Regions from separate parts of the Actinomadura luteofluorescens genome, predicted to be linked through region 2. Evidence: riboswitches for the same ligand, from Rfam matches in the RefSeq annotation. Region 2 holds a riboswitch; each other region holds the start of a gene.
What was found. Region 2 has a riboswitch for thiamine pyrophosphate ahead of thiO (glycine oxidase ThiO). Riboswitches for the same ligand answer to the same signal wherever they lie in the genome.
Positions count from the first base shown of each region.

Region 1: linked by a shared signal. The riboswitch ahead of BJY14_RS20525 (purine-cytosine permease family protein) and the one ahead of thiO (glycine oxidase ThiO) in region 2 are both predicted to bind thiamine pyrophosphate.
Region 3: linked by a shared signal. The riboswitch ahead of thiC (phosphomethylpyrimidine synthase ThiC) and the one ahead of thiO (glycine oxidase ThiO) in region 2 are both predicted to bind thiamine pyrophosphate.

Region 1 is NZ_JACCBA010000001.1:4,433,838-4,438,873, forward strand. Features, by position in the region: gene BJY14_RS20520 (sensor histidine kinase) at 1-817, opposite strand, end outside; gene BJY14_RS20525 (purine-cytosine permease family protein) at 882-2,228, opposite strand; TPP riboswitch at 2,223-2,339, opposite strand; gene BJY14_RS20530 (rhodanese-like domain-containing protein) at 2,414-2,749, opposite strand; gene BJY14_RS20535 (SSI family serine proteinase inhibitor) at 2,953-3,258, shown strand; gene BJY14_RS20540 (LURP-one-related/scramblase family protein) at 3,371-4,207, opposite strand; gene BJY14_RS20545 (Fpg/Nei family DNA glycosylase) at 4,310-5,036, opposite strand, start outside.
Region 2 is NZ_JACCBA010000001.1:1,602,460-1,607,495, forward strand. Features, by position in the region: gene BJY14_RS07145 (serine/threonine-protein kinase) at 1-602, shown strand, start outside; gene BJY14_RS07150 (hypothetical protein) at 616-774, opposite strand; gene thiE (thiamine phosphate synthase) at 823-1,509, opposite strand; gene BJY14_RS07160 (Rv2175c family DNA-binding protein) at 1,681-2,055, opposite strand; gene BJY14_RS07165 (NAD(P)/FAD-dependent oxidoreductase) at 2,132-3,349, opposite strand; TPP riboswitch at 3,456-3,569, shown strand; gene thiO (glycine oxidase ThiO) at 3,559-4,686, shown strand; gene thiS (sulfur carrier protein ThiS) at 4,683-4,883, shown strand; gene BJY14_RS07180 (thiazole synthase) at 4,886-5,036, shown strand, end outside.
Region 3 is NZ_JACCBA010000001.1:9,343,209-9,348,244, forward strand. Features, by position in the region: gene BJY14_RS42935 (IS110 family RNA-guided transposase) at 1-192, shown strand, start outside; gene thiC (phosphomethylpyrimidine synthase ThiC) at 201-1,955, opposite strand; TPP riboswitch at 1,951-2,064, opposite strand; gene BJY14_RS42945 (hypothetical protein) at 2,114-3,073, opposite strand; gene BJY14_RS42950 (sensor histidine kinase) at 3,292-4,467, shown strand; gene clsA (cardiolipin synthase ClsA) at 4,505-5,036, shown strand, end outside.

The DNA of each region.
Region 1 (5,036 bases), 2.8 Mb from region 2:
CCTTGCGTCCGGAGAACAGCGCGTACAGCGCGCCGTACGGCCGGTTCTGCAGGTACGACAGGCCGAGGGCGATCGTGTGCAGGCCGGGCAGCTCCGACCAGATCAGGTCGCCGAGGCGCCGCTCGCCCGTCGCGAGCTTCACGGTCTTGCCCGACCGCAGCAGCTCCCCGACCAGGCTCGGCCGCAGCTCGGCGCACCGGCCGCGCATCCGCTCCGGCAGCCCCGACATGCTGACCAGCCGCAGCCGCTCGCCCTCGATCTTGACGAAGCCGCCGGCGTCGGCGCCGGTCAGCTCGATGAGCGCGGCGGTGATCCGGTCGAGCACGACGGCGAGGTCGAGCTCGGCGCCGAGGTCGGCGACGATGTCGTTCAGCCGCCGGACCAGCCGCGCCCGCTCGGTCATCCGGTTCTGGACGATCTCGTCGTCCTCGACCGGGTGGTACACCCCGACCCAGCCGAGCAGCGTGCCGTTCGGGTCCTTCAGCAGGCTGGTGTCGATGCGCACGTCGATGAGCCGGCCGCCGCGGTGGAAGCGGCGGGTGGCGATCGAGATCTGCCCGCCGTCGCTCTCGCCCTCGCCGCCCCGCCGGGTGAGCAGCCGCTCCTGGACGGCGTTGTGCTCGGCCTTCAGCTCGTCGGGGACGATCGGCGGGACCCGGCCGAGCATCTCCCCGGCGCTCCAGCCGAACATGCGCTCGGCCGCCGGATTCCAGACGGTGACCCGGTGCCGCTGGTCCACGGCTACGATCGCGTCCGCGGCGCTCTCGATGACGGCCCGCGCGATCGGATCGTGCACGTGCTGATACACGTCTGTCATCGTGCCACCGGACTCCGGCATGCCGCCGGGCAACTTGCGCCGAAACTTGCCTTCGACCCAAACCTTACCGTCTGGTAAGCCTCCCGATGAGCAGGGCCGCGACCCCTGCGACCAGGAACGACAGCAGCGAGGCGCTCATCCACGTCTGCGGCGTGAAGTGCAGCGCGTCCCGGACGTCCGACCAGAACCCGGCCCAGCGGGCGACCGTTCCCGGGTTGACGAGCTGGTAGACGACGAACCCCGCCGCCCATGCCGCGATCATGCCCCAGCGGGACGGCGCGGTCCGCGAGACGTCCCATCCGCCCGCCCGGCGGCGGCCGAGGAAGAAGTCGGCGGCGAGCACGCCGAGCATCGGCACGAACACCGACCCGATCAGCGACAGGAAGCCCGCGTAGTCACCGATGTCCAGGACCAGCGCGAGCACGGTGATGCCGATGCCGAGCGCCACGCTCAGCACCCGGCGGTCGGCCCGGGGGAACAGGTTCTGGATCGACACCGCCGTGGAGTAGGTGTCGGCGAACGACTGGTCGGCCTCCCGCAGCACGAACACCGCGAAGAACACCACGCCCAGCGAGGCGCCGAGGAACGGGTCGAAGATCCTTTCCGAATCGCCCGCGACCAGCGCCAGCGCGAGCAGCCCGAGGACGTAGGCGACGATCTGCGTGACGGAGTAGCCGACGGCCGCGGCTCCGAACGCCCCGCGCTCGGTGCGCGCGTGCCGGGTGTAGTCGGCGGCGACCGGGACCCAGGAGATCGACACGGCCAGCGCGGCGTCGGCGCCGAGCCAGAACCCGCCCCACGAGCCCTGCGTCAGGTCGGGCAGCGGCTCCTGGACGAGCCGGACGTAGAAGTACACGAGCGCGATCGCCACCGCGACGGTCACGTAGCGGCGCAGCAGCCGCACCGAGCCGAGCGGCCAGACCGTCAGCACGGTCGTGATCGCGCCGGCGGCGACCACGTAGCCCCAGCGCGGGACGCCGTCCCACAGCTCGCGGGCGGCGTCGGCGATGACGATCAGCTCGAACGTCCCCCACCCGATCAGCTGGGCGATGTTGAGGACGGTCGGCGCGTACGACAGCCGCGCCCCGAACAGGCCGCGCAGCAGCACCATCGCGGGCTGCCCGGTGCGCGCCCCGGGCACGGCGGCGAGCCCGAGCATCAGCCCGCCGAGGGCCGTCCCGACGGCCATCGCGACGATGCCCGCCATGATCGAGATCGTCGGCCGGCCGTCGGCGTCCGGCGCGAGGACGGTGTAGGCGCCGGAGAAGGCCAGGAGGCTGACGCCGAGGTTCCCCCAGAAGGCGCTCTGGTCCCAGAATCCGAGGACCTTGGGGGCGGGCTCGTCGAGGGTGAAGGGGACCTCGTCGCGGGCGCGCTCGCCCTCAGGGCGCTTTTCGACATCGGACGTCACGGGACGCACACTCCCTACGCCGGCATTACCCGGACAGGTTCATGCGGTCGGCGACGCCTCGGAGGCCGCCCTCTCAGCCCGGCTCTGGCCCGAGCTCCCGCGGTTATCGGTCAGGCCCGATCGTACAACCGCCCGTCATCCCCCAAAAGAGGGCATCCGGGTCAGATCACTCGGCGTCCGCCCGATCAGGCGACATAGGGCGGGCCGTCCCCCGCGCCCTCCATCGGGCGCCCGGCGCCGGCCCACCCGTGCATGCCGTCGTCGACGTTCCTCGCCAGCCACCCCGCCTGGTTCAGCGCGGACGTGACCTGCGCGGACCGCGCCCCGGAACGGCAGATCACGTAGACCTCCCGGTCGCGCGGGACCTCCCCGGCGCGGTCGCCGAGCTGGCGCATGGGGATGTGGACCGCCGCGGGCGCGTGGCCCGCGTCCCACTCGTCCTGTTCCCGGACGTCCAGCAGGTAGCCGTCCTGCGGAACGTCCGCGGCGACAACGGCCGGTACGTCTTCCCCGAAATTCATCACACCCCCCATGGAACCGCGCGAAGCCCCCCTGCGTCGAATCACGCATGCGGTATCGGACGCTCCTTTTCGCAGCGCCCGGGCTGGCCATGCTCCTGTCCACGGCCGCCTGCGGCGACGAACAGGCAAACGGAAACTCCGCCGGAGGGCCTTCGGGCACGACGTCCCTGCAGCCGTCCGGCTCACCGGCGGACACACTCACCGTGCAGGTCAAGGCCTCCAAGGAGGCGCCCGCCAAGACCTGGCGGCTGACCTGCGAACCGCCCGGCGGCGACCATCCCGAGGCGGCCGGCGCCTGCGCGGCGCTCACCAAGGTGAAGGAACCCTTCGCACCCGTCCCCAAGGACCAGATGTGCACCAAGATCTACGGCGGTCCGGAGATCGCCACGGTCAAGGGCACCTGGCGGGGCAAGCAGATCGACACCACGTTCACCCGCGACGACGGCTGCCAGCTGCACCGCTGGAGCCAGATCGGCCCGGTCTTCGGGAACGTCCCGAAGGTCCGCTGAACCCTTCCGCCCGTCCGGACGAGCCATCCCCGTTCCGGCTCCGTCCACCGACCCGAGTGTCAGGCCCCGGCGCCCGCCGGGGCCTGACGCCTCTCGCGGCGCGGAACGCGGGTCAGAACAGGCCGCCGAGGCTGCGGTTCTGGGAGACAGCGGTGTCGAACGCCAGCGGGCAGGCCAGCACGAGCGTGCGCATCGGCTCCTGCAACTGGACGCGCATCCGCAGGACGTAGCGGTCGGCCCCGGTGAACACCTGGGAGAAGAGATCGCCCATCCCGGCGAACCCGCGCTGCATCCGGGCCAGCTCCTGCTGCTGCCAGTCGGTGATCCGGCCGCTCAGCAGCTCGTAGTAGCCGATCTGCCGCTCGTGCGGGTCGAGGATCTCCCAGCCGCGCATCGCGCGCTTGCGCAGGTGCCCGATCAGCCCGCCGTGCGGGGTCAGGACCTGCATCACGGGCGTGCCCATGAACCCGTAGGGCTTGTAGAACAGGAAGTACGGCATGCCGTCCGGGCGGAGGATCGACAGCTTGCGCTCGGCCTTGGTCTGGCTGTTCTGGTTCATGACGCGCAGGGCCTTCTTCGCGCCGCTCACGCCTTGTTCTCTGACGTACGCCGCGGGCTGCCCCTGCGGGCTCCAGATCGTGTAATTGGCCTCTGTCGAGAAGAACTGCGCCGGCTGGTCGTAGACGAGGATCGGCGATCCGTACAGGTCAGCGGGCTGCTGCGGCGGCGGCTGCTGCTGGGGGTGGGGGTACTGCGGCGCGGGGTGGCCGCCTTGCTGAGGCGCTGGATAGCCGCCCTGCATCGGCGGCGGGTAACCGGGCGCCTGCGGCTGATGGCCGTAGCCCGGGGGCGCGTACCGCGGGGCGGGAGGCGGCGTGCCGTAGGGCGGCGGCGGAGCGCCGTAGCCGGGGCCGCCGGGCGGGGCGGGTGGGGGCGGGGGGTATCCCATGGCGGCTCCTGACGCGATCACCGCGGACGCGATCACCGCGGACGCGCGCCACGATACGCCCGGGCCGCCCCGTCCACAGCCGGATCCGCCCGCCTTGCCGCGCTACTTGAGGAGGCGGGACATGCGGCGGTCGGCGAGCGGTTTGCCGCCCGTCTGGCAGGTGGGGCAGTACTGGAGCGCCGAGTCGGCGAACGACACCTCGCGGACCGTATCGCCGCACACCGGGCACTTCTGGCCGGCGCGGCCGTGCACCCGCAGGCCGGTCTTCTTCTCGCCCTTGAGGTCCTGCGCCTCCAGACCGCGCGAGCGCTCCACCGCGTCCCGCAGCGTGGCGACGATCGCCTCGTGCAGGACGGCGACGTCCTCCTCGGTCAGCGAGGAAGCGATCTTGAACGGGGACATCCTGGCGACGTGCAGCACCTCGTCGGAGTAGGCGTTGCCGATGCCGGCGATCACCTTCTGGTCGCGCAGCAGGCCCTTGATCTGGCTGCGCTTGCCGTTGACGATCGCGGCCAGGGCCCCGGTGGTGAACGACTCGTCCAGCGGGTCGGGGCCGAGGGACGCCACGCCCGGCACGTCGTCCGGGTCGCGGACGACGTAGACGGCGAGCCCCTTCTTCGTGCCGGCCTCGGTGAGGTCGAAGCCCGACCCGTCGTCCAGGTGCACCCGCAGGGCCAGCGGGTTCTTCCCGCCGGGACGGACCGGCCTGGCCGGGATCTCGTCGCGCCAGCGCAGCCAGCCGGCGCGGGCGAGATGGATGACGAGGTGCAGCCCGTCGACGTCCAGGTCGAGGAACTTGCCGTGCCGGGCCGCGCCGGTGACGGTCAGC
Region 2 (5,036 bases):
TCGTCGCCGACCGCGGCCCGCTCGCCGCGCCGCGGCTCCGCAAGCTCGCGCTGCGGACCGCCGGCGCGCTGGCGGCGATCCACCGCGCCGGGATCGTGCACCGCGACTTCAAGCCCGGCAACGTGCTGCTCGGCCCGGACGGCGCCAAGGTCATCGACTTCGGCATCGCCCGCACCGCCGACGCGACCCCGCTGACCACGGGCCCGGTCGGGACGCCCGCCTACATGGCGCCCGAGCAGATCGAGGACGAGCCGGTCGGGCCGCCCGCCGACGTGTTCGCGTGGGGCGCCGCGATGGTGTTCGCCGCGACGGGGCGCCCGCCGTTCGGCACCGGGCCGAGCGCGGCCGTCATGCGGCGCGTGACGTCGCGCAGGCCCGACCTCGGCGAGATGCAGGGGCCGCTGCGCGAGCTCGCGGCGCGCTGCCTGGACAAGAACCCCGCCGCGCGCCCGACCGCGTCGCAGATCGTCCGGGCGCTGCGCGAGGGCCAGGCCCCGGCGCCCAAGCCGCGCCCGACGCGGATCCCGCGCTACCGGTGGCGGATGATGGTCGCGCTCGGCGGCGTCGTGGCCGCCGGGTTCCTCCTCGGCGTCCTGACCTGATCCGGGCCGCCGCTCACCAGTGCGGCGGCCGGTCCTCCAGCAGGCGCGCGTCGTCGTCGGGGGTGCGCCACTCGCCCCACCCGGTGTCGGTGTCGTCGGACGTCTGGTCCGGCAGGACGTCCAGGTCGTCGTCCAGGTCGACCACGCGGTCGTCGTCGGGTCCCACGCTCATGATCCCCATTGTCGGCGATGCGGGGCGCGGCCCGCACCGTGATCCGCGTCAAACCCCGCCGAGCGGCCGGGCGGCCAGCCGCCGCGCGAACCGCTCCGCGGCGGCGCCCGGGTCGTCGGCCTCGGTGATCGCCCGGACCACCACGACGCGCTCCGCGCCCGCGGCGAGGACCTCGTCCAGGTTGCCGAGGTCGATGCCGCCGATCGCGAACCACGGCCGCGCGGCGCGCTGCGCCGCGACGTACTCCAGCAGCTTGGGGCCGGGGGCGGGGCGTCCGGGCTTGGTCGGCGTGGGCCACACCGGGCCCGCGCAGAAGTAGTCGGCGCCGGGCTCGACCGCCGCCGAGGACGCCTGCTCGCCGGAGTGCGTGGACCGGCCGATCAGCATGTCGCCGCCGACGATCTCGCGGGCGGCGGGCACCGGCAGGTCGTCCTGGCCGAGGTGCAGCACGTCCGCGCCGGCCGCGTGCGCGATGTCGGCCCGGTCGTTGACGGCCAGCAGCGCCCCGTGCCGCTCGCACGCCGCCCGGAACACCTCCAGGTGGGCGGTCTCCTGGCGGGCCTCCAGGCCCTTCTGGCGGAGCTGGACGATGTCGACGCCGCCCGCGAGCACGGCGTCGAGGAAGTCCGGCAGGTCGCCCTGGCGCTCCCGCGCGTCCGTGCAGAGGTAGAGGCGGGCGCGGCTCAGCCGGGCGCGCAGCGCGACGGCGCGCTCGGTGGGGAGGTGCCTGGACACGGCCGGGGAACGTCCTTTCCACAGATGATCGAGGGGCCGCGCGCGCGGTCACCCGCCGCGCGCGACCCCGCGATCGTGTCACGTGCGTCGTGCGCCTCCGGCGGCGGCCCAGGCCCGGACACGTAGCGAGCCGCCAGGCGAGCGAAGTGGGCCGGGCCTGGGGAACACGGCCTAGAAGGCGAGCGCCTGGGCGCGGCGGCGGACCTCGGTCCCCCGGTTCTCGGTGAGCGCGTCCACCGGCGTCCCCGGCAGCGTGTCGTCGGCGGTGAACAGCCACCGGATCGTCTCGGCCTCGTCGAAGCCGGCGTCCGACAGGAGCGTCAGGGTGCCGGGCAGTCCCTTGATGACCTGGCCGTCCTTGATGAAGGCCGCGGGCACCATCGGCTCCCCGCCCCGGCGCACCGCGAGGATGCGGTGCTCGTGGATGAGCTGCTTGATCCGGTTGGGCTTGATCCCGAGCCGCTCGGCGGTCTCCCGGAGGGTGAGCCACTCGCCGGCCAGGGCGTCGGTGCGGGGGTCCAGTGCGCTGTCAACGGTTGCGTGCATCTGCGTCACGCCCCCTTGCTACCACGCCTTCGGAAGGCTCAAACCCCCCGCGCAGCCGTTACGTCCTCTCCGATCGCTATCCGCGAACGGCCTGCCGGACGGGCACGTCCGGGTCGGCGATCGCCTCCGGATCCACCGGCGTCCCGGCGGCGATCACGCGCCTCGCCTGCACCAGGTCGCGGGGCCGGTCGACGGTGAGGATCGCGTCGAGGCGGTCGCCGGTCAGCCACGCCACCGCCCACCTGCGGCCGGACGGGTCGCCCCGGCGCACGAGCCGCTCGGACGCCGAGTGGTCGCCCGCGTACTGGACCATGCGCCCGAACTGCTCCGACCAGAAGTACGGGGCGGCGTCGTACACGGCCTCCTGGCCGAGGAGGGTCGCGGCGGCGACCTCCGGGGCGTTCAGCGCCGCGTCCCAGTGCTCGACGAGGAGCCGCCGCCCGTAGCGGTGCGACCACCAGGCGGCGCAGTCGCCGACCGCGACGACGTCCGGGCGCAGCGCGCCGGGGTCCTCCTCGCCCATGTAGGTCCGGAACGAGCCGTCGGTGACGACGCCGCGCTCCAGCAGCAGCCCGGAGCCCTCCAGCCAGGACAGGACGGGACGGACCCCGACGCCGACGACCACCTCGTCGGCCTCGACGCGGCCGCCTCCGGCGAGGGCGAGGCCGCCGTCGCGCACCTCCGCGACCTTGACCCCGGTCCGCAGCTCGACGCCCGCCTCGGCGTACCAGGGGGCGGTGAGCGCGCCGGCCTCGGGGCCGAGCGCGCCCGCCAGCGGGGTGTCGGCCGCCTCCACGACGGTGACAGCGCAGCCCCGGCGGGCCGCGGCGGTGGCGACCTCGGCGCCGATCCAGCCCGCGCCGACGATCACGATGCGGGCGCCGGGGGTGAGCCGGGCGCGCAGGTCGCGCGCCTCGTCGATCGTGCGCAGCACATGCTGGCGCCCCTCCCCCGGCAGCGTGATCGGGGCGGCGCCGGTCGCGATCACCAGCCCGTCGAAGGGCAGCCCGCCCGCCGTGGACGCCACCGTTCCGCCGCGTCCGGGCCCGTCCAGCCGCAGGCCGGTGGCGCGCTCGCCGAGCAGCAGCTCGCAGCGCAGCGCGTCCCAGTCGGCGTCCACGGTCGTGTCGTCGGACTCGCCCGCGAGGACGGCCTTCGACAGCGGCGGCCGGTCGTAGGGCCGGTGCCGCTCCGCCGACACGAGGGTCAGCGCGCCCTCGTACCCCTTGCTCCGCAGGGCCTCCACGGCGCGCACGCCGGCCAGCCCGCCACCCACGACGATGACCCTCTCCATGGAGGTCACCCTAACGGGCGGCGATCCGGGAGTGGACAGGTGTCCAGGCAGTTGCCCGGTTCCCCGAGGTCGTAAGGTGGGGGCCAGCAGAACGGCACAGCAGAACAGCACAGAGCGCGGGAGTCCGGTGCGACCGGGCTGAGAGGGCGGCTGAACGGGCCGCCGACCGCCACGACCTGATCCGGATCATGCCGGCGAAGGGAGCGCGCATGCAGATCGTCATCATCGGCGCCGGGGTGGTCGGCCTCGCCACCGCCTGGCGCACCGCCGCCGGCGGGGCCGCCGTCACCCTCGTCGACCCCGCGCCCGCGTCCGGGGCCTCCTCGGTGGCGGCGGGCATGCTCACCCCGGTCAGCGAGCTGACCTACGGCGAGGAGCCGCTGCTGCGACTCGGCCTCGCCTCCCGCGACCGGTACGGCGCGTTCGTCGCCGAACTGGAGGAACTGACCGGCCTGGAGACCGGCTACCGCACCGACGGGATCATCGAGGTCGCGTTCGACTCCGACGACCTGCGGCACCTGGACGACCTGCGCCGCTTCCAGGAGAGCCTGGGCATCCCCGTCGAGGCGCTCACCCGCCGCGAGTGCCGGCGGCTGGAGCCGATGCTCGCGCCCGGCGTGCGCGGCGGCCTGCTCGCCCCCGAGGACGGCTCGGTCGACCCCCGCAGGCTCGCCCCGGCGCTGCTGGCGGCGTGCGAGCGGCTGGGGGTCCGGCTCGTGCGGCGGCGGGCCGAGCGCCTCGTCGTCGAGAACGACGCCGCCGCCGGCGTGGGCCTGGACGACGGCACCGTGATCCGCGCGGACCGGGTGCTGCTGGCCGCGGGGCCGTGGTCGGGCGACCTCGGCGGCCTGCCTCCCGGGACCGTTCCACCCGTCCGCCCGGTCAAGGGCCAGGTGATCCGGCTGCGCACCCGCGCGCCCTTCCTGCGGCGCCCGACCCGCGGCCTCGTCCGGGGCTCGTCGGTCTACCTGGTGCCGCGCGCGGACGGCGAGATCGTCCTCGGCGCCACGCAGGAGGAGCTGGGCTTCGACACGCGGGTCACCGCCGGCGGGCTCTGGGAGCTGCTGCGCGACGCCCGCGAGCTGCTGCCGGGCATCACCGAGCTGGAGTTCGCGGAGGTCACCGCCGGGCTGCGGCCCGGCTCCCCCGACAACGCGCCCGTGATGGGGCCGACCGCGCTGCCCGGGCTGCTCGTGGGCACGGGGCACTTCCGCAACGGCATCCTGCTCACGCCCGTGAGCGCCGACATCCTGTCCGCGATGCTGCTGGACGGGCCCGTCCCCGAGGTCGCCGGGCCGTTCGCCCCCGACCGCTTCTCCCCCGAGGTGAGCGCATGAAGGTGATCGTCAACGGTGAGCCGCGCGAGCTGCCCGACGGCGCGAGCGTGGCCGAGGTCGTCGCGTCCGTCACGGCCGCGGCGACGGGCGTGGCCGCGGCGCTGAACGACGAGGTCGTCCGGCGCTCGCAGTGGGAGGCCACGCCCCTGCGGGACGCCGACCGCATCGAAGTGCTGACCGCGGTCCAGGGAGGCTGAGGATGAACGACACCGACGGACTGGTCATCGCGGGCGAGGAGCTCGGCTCGCGGCTGATCATGGGAACGGGCGGGGCGCCCAGCATGGCGGTCCTGCGCGAGGCGCTGACCGCCTCCGGCACCGAGCTCACGACGGTCGCGATGCGCAGGGTGG
Region 3 (5,036 bases), 7.7 Mb from region 2:
TATACCTCCGCGCTGCTCAGCATCCAGTCCTGCCCTGAATCTCGACGCTTTTACGACCGCAAACGAGCTGAGGGCAAACGCCACACCCAAGCAGTCCTCGCCCTCGCCCGCCGCCGCGTCAACGTCCTGTGGGCACTCCTGCGCGACAACCGCACCTACCAACCCGCACCTCCCCTCACCCTCGCCGCTTGACAAGCGGATTAAGAGTCGGCGGGCGAGACCGGCAGGTGCAGGCGGCCGCCGGCGGCCCTGAACTCCTCGGCCTTCTCCCGCATCCCGGCGGCGAGCCCCGCCTCGTCGTCGAGCCCGCGCTCGGCCGCGAACCGCCGCACGTCCCGCGTGATCTTCATGGAGCAGAAGTGCGGCCCGCACATCGAGCAGAAGTGCGCCGTCTTCGCCGGCGCCGCCGGGAGCGTCGCGTCATGGAAGGACCGGGCCGTGCCGGGGTCGAGCGACAGGTTGAACTGGTCCTCCCAGCGGAAGTCGAACCGCGCCTCCGACAGCGCGTCGTCCCACGCCTGCGCGCCCGGATGGCCCTTGGCGAGGTCGGCGGCGTGCGCCGCGATCTTGTAGGCGATCACTCCGGCCTTGACGTCCTCGCGGTCCGGCAGCCCGAGATGCTCCTTCGGGGTGACGTAGCAGAGCATCGCGGTGCCGTGCCAGCCGATCATCGCGGCGCCGATCGCCGAGGTGATGTGGTCGTAGCCGGGCGCGATGTCGGTGGTCAGCGGCCCGAGCGTGTAGAACGGCGCCCCGTCGCACCACTCCTGCTGCAGATCGACGTTCTCCTTGATCTTGTGCATGGGGACGTGTCCGGGCCCCTCGTTCATCACCTGGTTGCCGAACCGCGCGGCGATCCGCGTCAGCTCGCCCTGGGTGCGCAGCTCGGCGAACTGGGCCTCGTCGTTGGCGTCCGCGATGGAGCCGGGACGCAGCCCGTCCCCGAGCGACCAGGTCACGTCGTAGGCGGCGAAGATCTCGCACAGCTCCTCGAAGCGGGTGTAGAGGAAGTTCTCCTCGTGGTGCGCCAGGCACCACGCCGCCATGATCGATCCGCCCCGCGACACGATCCCGGTCTTGCGCCGCGCCGTCAGCGGCACGTAGGACAGCAGCACCCCGGCGTGGACGGTCATGTAGTCCACGCCCTGCTCCGCCTGCTCGATCACGGTGTCGCGGAAGACCTCGTAGGTGAGCTCCGCCGGGTCGCCGCCGACCTTCTCGACCGCCTGGTACAGCGGGACGGTCCCGACCGGCACGGGCGAGTTGCGCAGGATCCACTCGCGCGTGGTGTGGATGTCGCGGCCCGTCGACAGGTCCATGATCGTGTCGGCGCCCCAGCGGGTCGCCCACGTCATCTTCTCGACCTCGTCCTCGATCGAGGACGCGACGGCCGAGTTGCCGATGTTGGCGTTGACCTTCACCAGGAAGTTGCGCCCGATCACCATCGGCTCGATCTCGGGATGGTTGACGTTGGCGGGCAGCACCGCGCGCCCGGCGGCCAGCTCGTCCCGGACGAACTCCGGGGACACGCCCTCGCGCAGCGCGGCGAACTCCATCTCCGGCGTGATCTCCCCGCGCCGCGCGTGGGCGCGCTGCGTGACCGCGCCGCCGGTGGCGCGCCGCGGCCGCCTCGGCAGGGCGTCCTCGCCGTCGGCCAGGGGGAGGCCGCCCGCGCCCGCGGGGGGCGACGAGCGGCGCCCGTCGTCCTCGGGGCGCGCCGCCCGCCCCTCGTAGGGGGCGGTGTCGCCGCGCTCGGCGATCCAGGACTCCCGCAGCGGCGGCAGGCCCCTGCGTACGTCGGTCTCCTTCCCAGGATCGGTGTACGGCCCGGACGTGTCGTACAGGACGACGACGTCGCCGCTGGTCAGCGGCACCTCCCGCATCGGGACCCGGACATCCGGGCGCGAGCCCTGGAGGTAGGTCTTGCGGGCAGCTGGAACCACAGGTTCGGTCATGACGACTCGATCTCTCCCTACGCCGGCATTACCCGGTCAGGTTCATGCGGTCAGCGGCCGTCCCAGCCGCTATCTCAGCCCGGTTCGCCGGGCCCCCGCGATCTGTCGCCACGACGTTAACCCGGGCCGCCCCGGTTGCCGCAACCGCCGGCCATGGGCTAGAACGCGCCCGCGCGGAGCGCGGCGGGCAGGGCCAGGACCAGGGTGCGCAGGGGGTCCGGGGCGGACGGCGATCGCTCCAGCTCGACCCGGGCCTCGGCGTCGCCGCCGTCACCGCCGCCGATCCGCAGCGTGGCCGAGCGGCGGCCGTCGATGCCGGTGACGACGTGGCCGTCGCCGGTCGCGCGGGTGCTGCCGAGGAGCATCCCGCCGGCGGTGTGGAAGGACGGCTCGCGCGGGCCGCGCACGAACCCGAGGGGGCGGCCGGCCGCGTCGAGGACGCGCACGCGGTCGCGGCCCGGCAGCCGGGACGGGCCGCGGACCACCAGCAGCGCGGCGGCGTGGGGGTCGCGCAGCACGGTGGTCCGGCTGCCGCGCCGGCGGCAGGCCACCGCGAGGACCGTGCCGCCGCGCCGGTCGCGGTACCGGCCCCTGTCGTCCACGACGAGGTGGCGGGCCCGGGCCAGGGCGCCGTCGGCGGGCGGCGGCACCTCCTCGCCCTCGTCGTCGACGACGCGCCAGGCGGCGCCGAGGGCGTCCGCGGCCGCGCTCCGCACGGCCGGGAGCCACCCGGACGGGAGCGACCCGCTGTTCAGCAGGGTCACCGCCCTTCCGTCGACTTCGGCGACGGTCTCGACGCCCGGCGCCTGCTCCGGGTCGAGCCAGAGCGTCCAGACGGGGTCGCCGACGGGCCACCTGATCCCCATCGCTTCCACGGCGGCGGCCGGGACGGCCGCCCTTCGCCTGCCGCGGCGCAGGGCCACCCCCTTCTCGCCGATGGTCACGATGAGGCGGGTCCGGTGGATCCGGGCCGCCCAGAGGACGGCGGCCAGGCCGGCGAGCAGGCAGCCGCCGCCGGAGAGCGGCAGGACCTGGCGGGCCTCGTCCGGCTCGAACAGTCCGCTGCCGGGACGGGTCGCCAGTACGAGGGCCGCGCCGGCCGCCAGCGCTGCGAGCATGACGCGGAAAGGCCATCGGTACGCGTGCGCGCCGAGCGTCATGCGGAGTCCGGGCGGGGGGACGGCAGGCGGGGGGACGGACAAGTGTCAGCCCTTCCTGACGGGGTTTGCAGAACTATAGGGCGGTCCTCCGGCTCCGCAGGGGCGGCCGGGGAAAGATCATCCGTGCCGGGCGCGGCCGCCGCGCGAAGATCGCCTGAGTGGGGGAGAATGGGCGCGTGCTGAGGGTGCCCCGGGTCGATGTGACGGTGAAGGACGCCCTCGCGGCGTCGGCGCTGGCGGGGGCCGCGGCCGCGGCCGCGGTGCTGTGGCCGGGCGTCCGGGAACTGGACGCGCCGGGCGCGCTGCTGCTGGTGGCGGCGCACGTCCCGCTCGCGCTGATCCGGCGGTGGCCGGCCCCGGGCCTGCTGGCGCTGGTGGCCGTGGTGCTGCCCTACCACCTGGCGCAGTACCAGCACCACGCCCTGGTGCCCGCCGAGGTGATCGCGCTGTTCGCCTACGCGGTGCTCGGGCGCCGGGTGCGGATCGTCCTCGGCGTCGCCGCGGCCCTGCTCGCCGTCTGCGTGATCGGCATGGCGATGCGGGCGGGCGGCGGCTCCCTGCGCGAGCAGATCGCGGTCATCGAGGCCGTGGTGTCGGTGGTCATCGCCGTCCAGGTGTGGCGGGTGCACCGGGCCCGGCTCGCGACGATCACCGAGCGGGCCGAGCGGGCCGAGCGCACGCGGGAGGAGGAGGCGCGGCGGCGGGTCGCCGAGGAGCGCCTGCGGATCGCCCGCGACCTGCACGACCTCCTCGCGCACAGCATCACCCTGATCGGCGTGCGGGCCGGCGCCGCGGCCCACCTCGTGCGCGGGGACCGGCCGCTCGACCGGGAGGAGCTGGCCGACGCCTTCGCCTCCATCGCCTCGACGTGCCGGGACGCGCGGACGGAACTGCGCGGCACTCTCCAGGTCCTGCGCGGCACGGACGTCGGCGCCCCCGGGACGCTGCCGGGCGCCCGCGCCGTCGCCGGCCTCGTGCACGCCGCGCGCGGCAGCGGGATCGACGTCGACCTGCGGGACGGGGACGTCGGGACGCTGCCCCCGGAGACCGGGGTCGCGGCGTACCGGATCGTCCAGGAGGCCCTGACCAACGTTGTCAAGCACGCCGCCGCGAAACGCGCGACGGTGAGCCTGGCCCGCGACGGCGGGGGGCTCGTGGTCCGGGTCGCCGACGACGGCCGGGGGCCGTCCGGCGGGCCGCCCGAGGGTTTCGGCATCCTGGGGATGATCGAGCGGGCGCGCAGCGTGGGCGGGACGCTGGACGCGGGCCCGGGCGAGTCCGGCGGGTTCGTCGTCACCGCCGTCCTTCCGCTCGCGGACGCCGCCGGGGGGCTTTCCAGCCCTTACGGATAGGGTCAGGATCAAGGGGACCAGGGGAGGCGACGCGTCGGTGAGCACTTTGCACGAGGCCCCGCAGGACCGGATCTTCACGGTGCCCAACATCCTGAGCCTCGCCCGGCTCCTGGGCGTCCCGCTGTTCCTGTGGCTCGTCCTGATCGAGGCCGACTGGTGGGCGCTCGGGCTGCTGGTGTTCGCGGGCCTGTCGGACTGGCTGGACGGGAAGCTGGCGCGGGCGTTCAACCAGACGAGCAAGCTCGGCATGGTGCTGGACCCGGCCGCCGACCGCCTCTACATCCTGGCGACGCTGGTCGGGCTCACCATCCGCGACATCATCCCGCTGTGGCTGGTGCTCGCGCTCGTCGCGCGCGAGGTGTCGATCCTGCCGATCGCGCCGATCGTGCGGCGGCTCGGCTACGGCGGCACGCTGCCGGTGCACTTCATCGGCAAGGCGGCGACGATGTGCCTGCTGTACTCCTTCCCGCTGCTGCTGCTCGGCGAGCACGGCGGCGGGGCGGGCACCGCGGCGCGGGTCGTCGGATGGGCCTTCGCCGGGTGGGGGACGGCCCTGTACTGGTGGGCGG